Aromatoleum aromaticum EbN1: one gene and its partner. The protein of the gene in region 2 interacts with the protein of the main gene of each other region in a pairwise test. Links are inferred from orthologs where the notes say so. Each region holds a gene or a part of one and is shown on either strand. Other genes may lie near its edges. The genes, in order: EBN1_RS18330 and EBN1_RS11775.

The links.
Region 1: the proteins of EBN1_RS11775 (region 2) and EBN1_RS18330 interact in binary tests that used the Escherichia coli proteins (3 or more experiments, as listed by UniProt). The link is inferred for Aromatoleum aromaticum EbN1 from one-to-one orthologs.

What each region holds. Positions count from the first base shown.
Region 1 is NC_006513.1:3,835,586-3,838,749, reverse strand. The notes cover bases 311-3,159. They hold EBN1_RS18330 (FKBP-type peptidyl-prolyl cis-trans isomerase), read left to right. Parts: upstream 311-1,412; coding sequence 1,413-1,907; downstream 1,908-3,159. Other genes in these bases: EBN1_RS18325 (ABC transporter ATP-binding protein), read left to right, coding at 1,980-3,159; EBN1_RS18335 (peroxiredoxin), read left to right, coding at 941-1,453; EBN1_RS18340 (helix-turn-helix transcriptional regulator), read left to right, coding at 515-847; EBN1_RS18345 (hypothetical protein), read right to left, coding at 311-488. In the rest of the region: EBN1_RS18350 (EAL domain-containing protein), read left to right, coding at 1-5; more of EBN1_RS18345, read right to left, coding at 153-310; more of EBN1_RS18325, read left to right, coding at 3,160-3,164. UniProt on the Escherichia coli protein: Folding helper with both chaperone and peptidyl-prolyl cis-trans isomerase (PPIase) activities. Chaperone activity prevents aggregation of unfolded or partially folded proteins and promotes their correct folding.
Region 2 is NC_006513.1:2,467,547-2,470,830, reverse strand. Bases 1-2,969 are described here. They hold EBN1_RS11775 (hydrogenase large subunit), read left to right. Parts: upstream 1-697; coding sequence 698-2,242; downstream 2,243-2,969. Other genes in these bases: EBN1_RS11770 (NADH-quinone oxidoreductase subunit B family protein), read left to right, coding at 2,242-2,805; EBN1_RS11780 (hydrogenase 4 subunit F), read left to right, coding at 1-542. In the rest of the region: EBN1_RS11765 (GumC family protein), read left to right, coding at 3,079-3,284.

The DNA of each region.
Region 1 (3,164 bases), 1.4 Mb from region 2 along the record:
ATTGAATCCGTTCCGTTTCGTTTTCCGCTTGTTGCCGTCTCGCTGCTTCGGCCCGGTCCTCGGCCCGTCACTTGTCATGGCTCGGAGGGCCGGCGCGTGTCGCGCCGGGCACCGGGAAAAAACACGGGACGGGTGTGTTTTACGCCGCTGCGCTACTGCCGCGTGACCACCACTTCGAGGTATTCACCGGGAATCACCAGCGAATCCGGCCCCGCCGTATTGCGGGATTCGAGCAGTTGCAACAGGTCGGCGTGAAGCTGCGCCTGCCCGTCGCCGTCCAGCGCCGCGAAGGCCTTGTGCGTCGGTCCGTAGTAGGTGCGGAAGACCTCGATCCAGTGGGCCGCGGAGCGGAAGCGGAAGTTGAACGACCGGCGCGCGCAGCGGATGTCGGCGGCGTGGGGGCCGAACAACTCGACGAGATACGGTTCATCGCCCCACCGCAACGGCGAGCGCAGGCCGGCCGGGGGCGGTACGTGGGCGCCGATCACGCGGAACAGTTCGCCGATCCGGCTGGTTGGCGGGCCTGCGCGACCGCTATGTCGGCCGCGCGCTTGCTCTCCTGCATGAATACCCCGAGCGCCCGTGGACGATCGAGGAACTCGGCCAGCAAGTCGGGCTGTCCCGCTCGGCGCTGCACGAGCGGTTCGTGCAGTTCCTCGGCGAACCGCCGATGCACTACCTCGCGAACTGGCGCATCCAGGTGGGTTCGCGCCTGTTGCGCGAGACCAGCCGAACCGTTGCCTCGATCGCGCTCGATGTCGGCTACGAATCGGAAGCCGCGTTTTCGCGTGCCTTCAAGCGCCTGGTCGGACTGCCGCCCGCGACCTGGCGTCGCAGCGCCCGGTGAAAAGGCTTTCTCGTGACGCTGCGATCTGCCCCGGTTACCGGTAGAGTTCGCTTCGGCTCTCCGTTAGAATCTTTCGCACGTCAGGGGGATCACATGCTGCAGATCGGTGAGATGGCGCCAGCGTTTTCATTGCCGGATGCGGAGATGGAGGTTTTCGATCTCGCCGCGGAACGCGGCAGACATCATGTGGTCCTCTATTTTTATCCGCGCGACAACACTCCGGGATGCACGCGCCAGGCGGCTGACTTCAGCGATCACGAAGAAGATTTCGCCCGTCACGACTGCATCGTGGTCGGTGTGAGTCCCGACGATTGCCTGACCCACGCCGAGTTTCGCGACCAGCACGGGTTGTCGGTACGCCTGCTTTCGGACGTCGAGAGGGAGGTCTGCCGGCTCTACCACGTGTGGCAGCCGAGGGAAGTCGACGGTGTGAAGAAGATGGGGGTGGTGCGGACGACTTTCGTCATCGACAAGGAAGGCGTCATTCGCCACATGCTCCACGACGTTTCACCCCGCGGCCACGTGGCGGGGGTTTTCGAACTGGTCAGGAAACTGCAAACAGAGAATGCACATGGAAATCGTCAAGAACAGCGTGGTAACGCTTAACTACACCGTCGTCGATCCCGACGGCAACATGATCGACGACGGTCAGCAACCGCTGGTCTACCTCCACGGCGGCTACGACGGCATCTTCCCGGCGCTGGAAGAAGCGCTGCACGGCAAGAAGGTCGGCGACCAGCTCAAGATCAAGCTGCAGCCCGAAGACGCTTTTGGCGACTACGACGAAGAACTGGTGCTGGTCGAGGAAGTGGGCCAGTTCCCCGACAACATCGAGGTCGGGATGTCGTTCGAACGCGTCAGCGACGACGGCGAAGAGGAGATGATCTACCGCATCACCGACATCACCGACATCGCCGAAGGCAAGGTCGTCGTCGACGGCAATCACCCGCTCGCCGGCACGGCTCTCGTGTTCGATGTCACCGTCGCGGGAGTGCGCCCGGCAACCGCCGAAGAACTCTCTCACGGTCACGTTCACGGGGCCGGCGGGCACCACCACTGAGGATCGGCCGATCCTGCACGAAGGGGGCCGCGCAAGCGGCCCTTTTCCTGTCTGCTCCGTTATCCTGTGACGATGACCGAAACGATCGAGAAAACCGGCTGCCCTGCTGGCGAACCCCCGTGCGAGCTGCAGGGCCCGCTGCTGGAGGTGAGCGGGCTGCGCGTGCTGATCGGGCCGGACGAAAATCCGGTACGGCCGGTCGACGGCGTGGGGTTCTCGATCACGGGCGGCGAGACCTTCGCGCTGCTGGGTGAATCGGGCTGCGGCAAGTCGATGACGGCGCTGGCGCTGCTGCGCCTGCTACCCGACGGCGGGCGCATCGCGAGCGGCGAGGTACGCTTTGCCGGGCGCGACCTGCTGCGCCTGACCGAGGCGCGCATGCGCGAAGTGCGCGGCGGGCAGATCGCAATGATCTTCCAGGAGCCTTCGACGAGCCTCAACCCCGTGATGACGGTCATGAGCCAGATCGGTGAGGTGCTCGCGCACCATCGCGGCCTCGATGGTGCATCCGCGCGCGCCGAAGCGCGCCGGCTGCTTGAATCAGTCGGGATCCCGGACGCGGGACGGCGCCTCGACGACTATCCTTTCCAGTTCTCGGGCGGTATGAAGCAGCGGGTCATGATCGCGATCGCGCTCGCCGGCGAGCCGGAGCTCCTCGTCGCCGACGAGCCGACCACGGCGCTCGACGTCACGATCCAGGCGCAGGTGCTCGATCTCCTCGCCCGCCTGCAGGCCGAGCGCGGCATGGGAATGCTGTTGATCACGCATGACCTGGGCGTGGTGGCGCGGATGGCGCAGCGAATCGGCGTGATGTATGCAGGCGAACTGGTCGAAACGGGAAATCGCAGCGATTTTTTCCGCCGCCCGTTGCACCCGTATTCGCGCAAGCTGTTCGCGGCGCTGCCGACCGACGCGCAGCGTCAGCGTCCGCTCGCGGCGCTCGGCGGCAACGTCCCGACGCTCGACCGCGACTTCGTCGGCTGCCGTTTTGCCGACCGCTGTCCCGAGGCTTTCGACGTGTGCCGCCGCGAAGCGCCGGTCTGGGAGAGGCGGGACGGGCAGGCGGTGCGCTGTCATCTTTATTCGGCTGGCCGGTTTGCGGCAGACGCAGCGATGCCGGCAGCCGAGGCGTTCTCCGACACCGCGCGGCGCACCGCGCAGGCGCCGCTGCTCGACGTGCGCGATCTGAAAGTGCATTTTCCGGTGCGAAAAGGCCTTTTGCGACGCCAAGTGGGAAGCATCAAGGCGGTCGACGGG
Region 2 (3,284 bases):
TGTTCGCGTACTCGTCGATCGAGCACATGGGCCTGATGACGTTCGCGTTCGGCCTCGGCGGCCCGATCGCGAACTTCGCCGGGCTGCTGCACATGACGGTACATGCGCTGGTTAAGTCGGCGATCTTTTTCGCCGTCGGCCATGCGGCGCAGAAAGCCGGCTCGCAACTGATGGACGACATCCGCGGCCTGCTGAAAGTGAATCCGACCGTCGGCTGGGCACTGATGCTCGGCACGCTCGCGATCCTCGGCATGCCGCCATTCGGCGTATTCGCGAGCGAGTTCCTGATCCTGACGACGGCGATGCGCGAGCTGCCGTGGGCGACGCCGTTCCTGCTCGTCGCGCTCGGCGTCGCCTTCGCGGCGATCTTCGGCCACGTCCAGCCGATGGTGTTCGGCGAAACCTCGCTGCGCCCGCTCCCGCATCCGCCCGCGCTGCTGCCGGTGTTCGTCCATCTCGGGCTCGCGCTGATGCTCGGGCTCTACATCCCGCCCTGGCTCGACGGCTGGTACCGCGAGGCCGCGCGCATGATCGGAGGCTAGAGTGAAACGACCCCCACACTCACTTTGTTCGCGAAGGGCCGGCTTTGCACAGCCGGCCCGTTCGGCAGGCACGGCGCAGTGCGCCGCGAAACCCCTGCCTCACCCCCCCGAGGGGGCGCAGGCCTCCCTTGGGGCGGCCCGGCGGGAGACCTGACATGCAATTTTCCGGACTCGATTGCCGCTTCGAACGGCTCGCTGCGCCGCTGCCGATGCATCGCGCCCGCGTCGATGCCACGCAGTGGAGCGCGCTCGCGCTCGCGGTCGCCACAGCGAAAGGCCGCCTCGTGAGCCTGTGGGGCAGCGACCGGCGCGCGATGGGCGACGGTTTTGCGGTGGGGGCCGCGTACGCAACCGCGGAAGGCTTGCTTTGGGCGGAGCTCGGACTCGACGTCGTGCGCCCGGCTTACCCGGACATCTCGCGCTTCTTCGTCCCCGCAGTCCGCATGCAGCGCGCCGCACACGACCTCGTCGGCATCGACGCCGAGGACAGCGGGGACTCCCGCCCGTGGCTGCGCCACGGCGCGTGGCCGGCCGACTACTTCCCGCTGCGCATCGAGAACACCGGCCAGGAGCGCTTCGCGCCGCAGCCCGACAACTACCCCTTCGTCTTTGTCGAAGGCGACGGCGTGCATGAGATTGCGGTCGGGCCGGTGCATGCCGGCACGATCGAGCCGGGGCATTTCCGCTTCTCGGTCGTCGGCGAGAAAGTGCTGCGCCTCGAGGAGCGGTTCGGCTACACGCACAAAGGCATCGAGCGCCGCTTCATGGGCATGGACATCGACGAAGGGGCGCGGCTGGCGGGGCGCGTGTCCGGCGACAGCACCGTGGCGTATGCGTGGGCCTACGCAATGGCGGCCGAGTCGGCTGCTGGCGTGGCGGTGCCGGAGCGGGCCGCGTGGCTGCGCGCGCTGCTGCTCGAGCGCGAGCGCGTCGCGAACCACCTCGGCGACCTCGGCGCACTCGGCAACGACGCCGCGTTCGGCTTCGCGCTCGCGCAGTTCTCGCGCCTGCGCGAAGACTGGCTGCGGGCGAACTTCGAGGCGTTCGGCCACCGGCTGCTGATGGACTGCATCCGCCCGGGGGGCGTTGCGCGCGATCTCGACGCCGCCGCGGCGGCGCAACTGCGTCGCGACGCAGTTGCGCTCGTCGCCGAGGTTGCCGAACTGAAGGACATCTACGACGAGCACGCCGGTTTGCAGGACCGTTTCGTGACGACCGGCCGGGTCGCTCCGGAACTCGCCGCGCGGCTCGGGCTGACCGGGCTCGCCGGGCGCGCGAGCGGGCAGGTCGCGGACCTGCGCGTGGACTTTCCGTGGCCGCCGTACGACAAGCTCGCGGTGACTGCGTCCACGCAGTTCAACGGCGACGTCGCAGCCCGCGTCGCAGTGCGCTTCGACGAATGCTTCGAGTCGCTGCGGCTGATCGACGCGCTGCTCGCCGCGCTGCCGGACGGCCCGCTCGATGCCCCGGTCGCGATTCGCGACGCGGCGTCCGGTGCCGGCTGGATCGAAGGCTGGCGCGGCGAAATATTCGTCGCGCTCGAAACCGATGCGCGCGGGCGCATCGCGCGCTGCCATTGCCACGATCCGTCGTGGCAGAACTGGCCGGTGATCGAGCACGCGAGCATCGACAACATCGTCGCCGACTTCCCGCTGATCAACAAGTCCTTCAACCTCGGCTATTCCGCGCAGGATCTGTGATGTGGCACATTCTCAAGTACATCGCCCGCCATCGCCGTCCCGGCACATCGGCCTCTCCGACCCTTTCCCCGTCGCGCCACCGGGCACACCTGATCCACGCCGACATTCTCGCGATCCTCGGCCGCGCGCTGGCGATCCGACATGTCGACGGCGGCTCGTGCAACGGCTGCGAACTCGAGATCCACGCGCTGAACAACCCCTACTACAACATCGAGGGACTCGGCATCAAGTTCGTCGCAAGCCCGCGTCATGCCGACATGCTGCTCGTCACCGGGCCGGTGTCGCGGCACATGGAGCTCGCGCTGAAGCGCACCTACGATGCGATCCCGGCGCCGAAGCTCGTCGTCGCAATCGGAGACTGCGGCTGCACCGGCGGCATTTTCGGCGAGAGCTACGCGAGCTGCGGGCGTATATCGAATGTCATCCCGGTGGACGTCACTGTTCCCGGCTGCCCCCCTCCCCCGGCCGACATCCTCGCGGGCATTCTCACCGCCCTGCGGGGCCGCCCGTCCCTTGCCGCAGGCGAGGGCACGACGCCCGATTTCACGCCCGGCTTCAACTGAACCTTGCGCTGCCGCGCGCCGGAGGACGCGGCGCGAGCGCCTGTCCGGCAAGACTGTAAGCGGATGAATACCTGCATGAGTTTTCGCCGCCGGAATGCTTCAATAGGCATACGCAGTTCATCCACTCGATCCGTCCGTCAAGTCTACGCGATGCGGCGAGGAAGGAGACAGGCCCATGGAAGAATTCGCTTCGCGCGTTTGTGCAGCAGCGACAGGCTGCGCCCCTTCGCATCCCGCGTCATGCTGCCATGATATTCAAAATGGATTGGCACCATGATCCGCGACGACACCGGCCCGGCCACTGTCGATCCGTTCTGGCCCGGCCTCGCCCCGACCGCGTACTCGGCACCGCCCAAGCGGCGGCGCGTTGCCGTCTTCGGCCTGAGCTTCCTGCTGCTCGCCGCCGCGAGCCTGATCTACGACTACTCGCGTCCCGCCGAATACCGCACCGCCGCGCGGCTGCGGATCGACATGCCGGG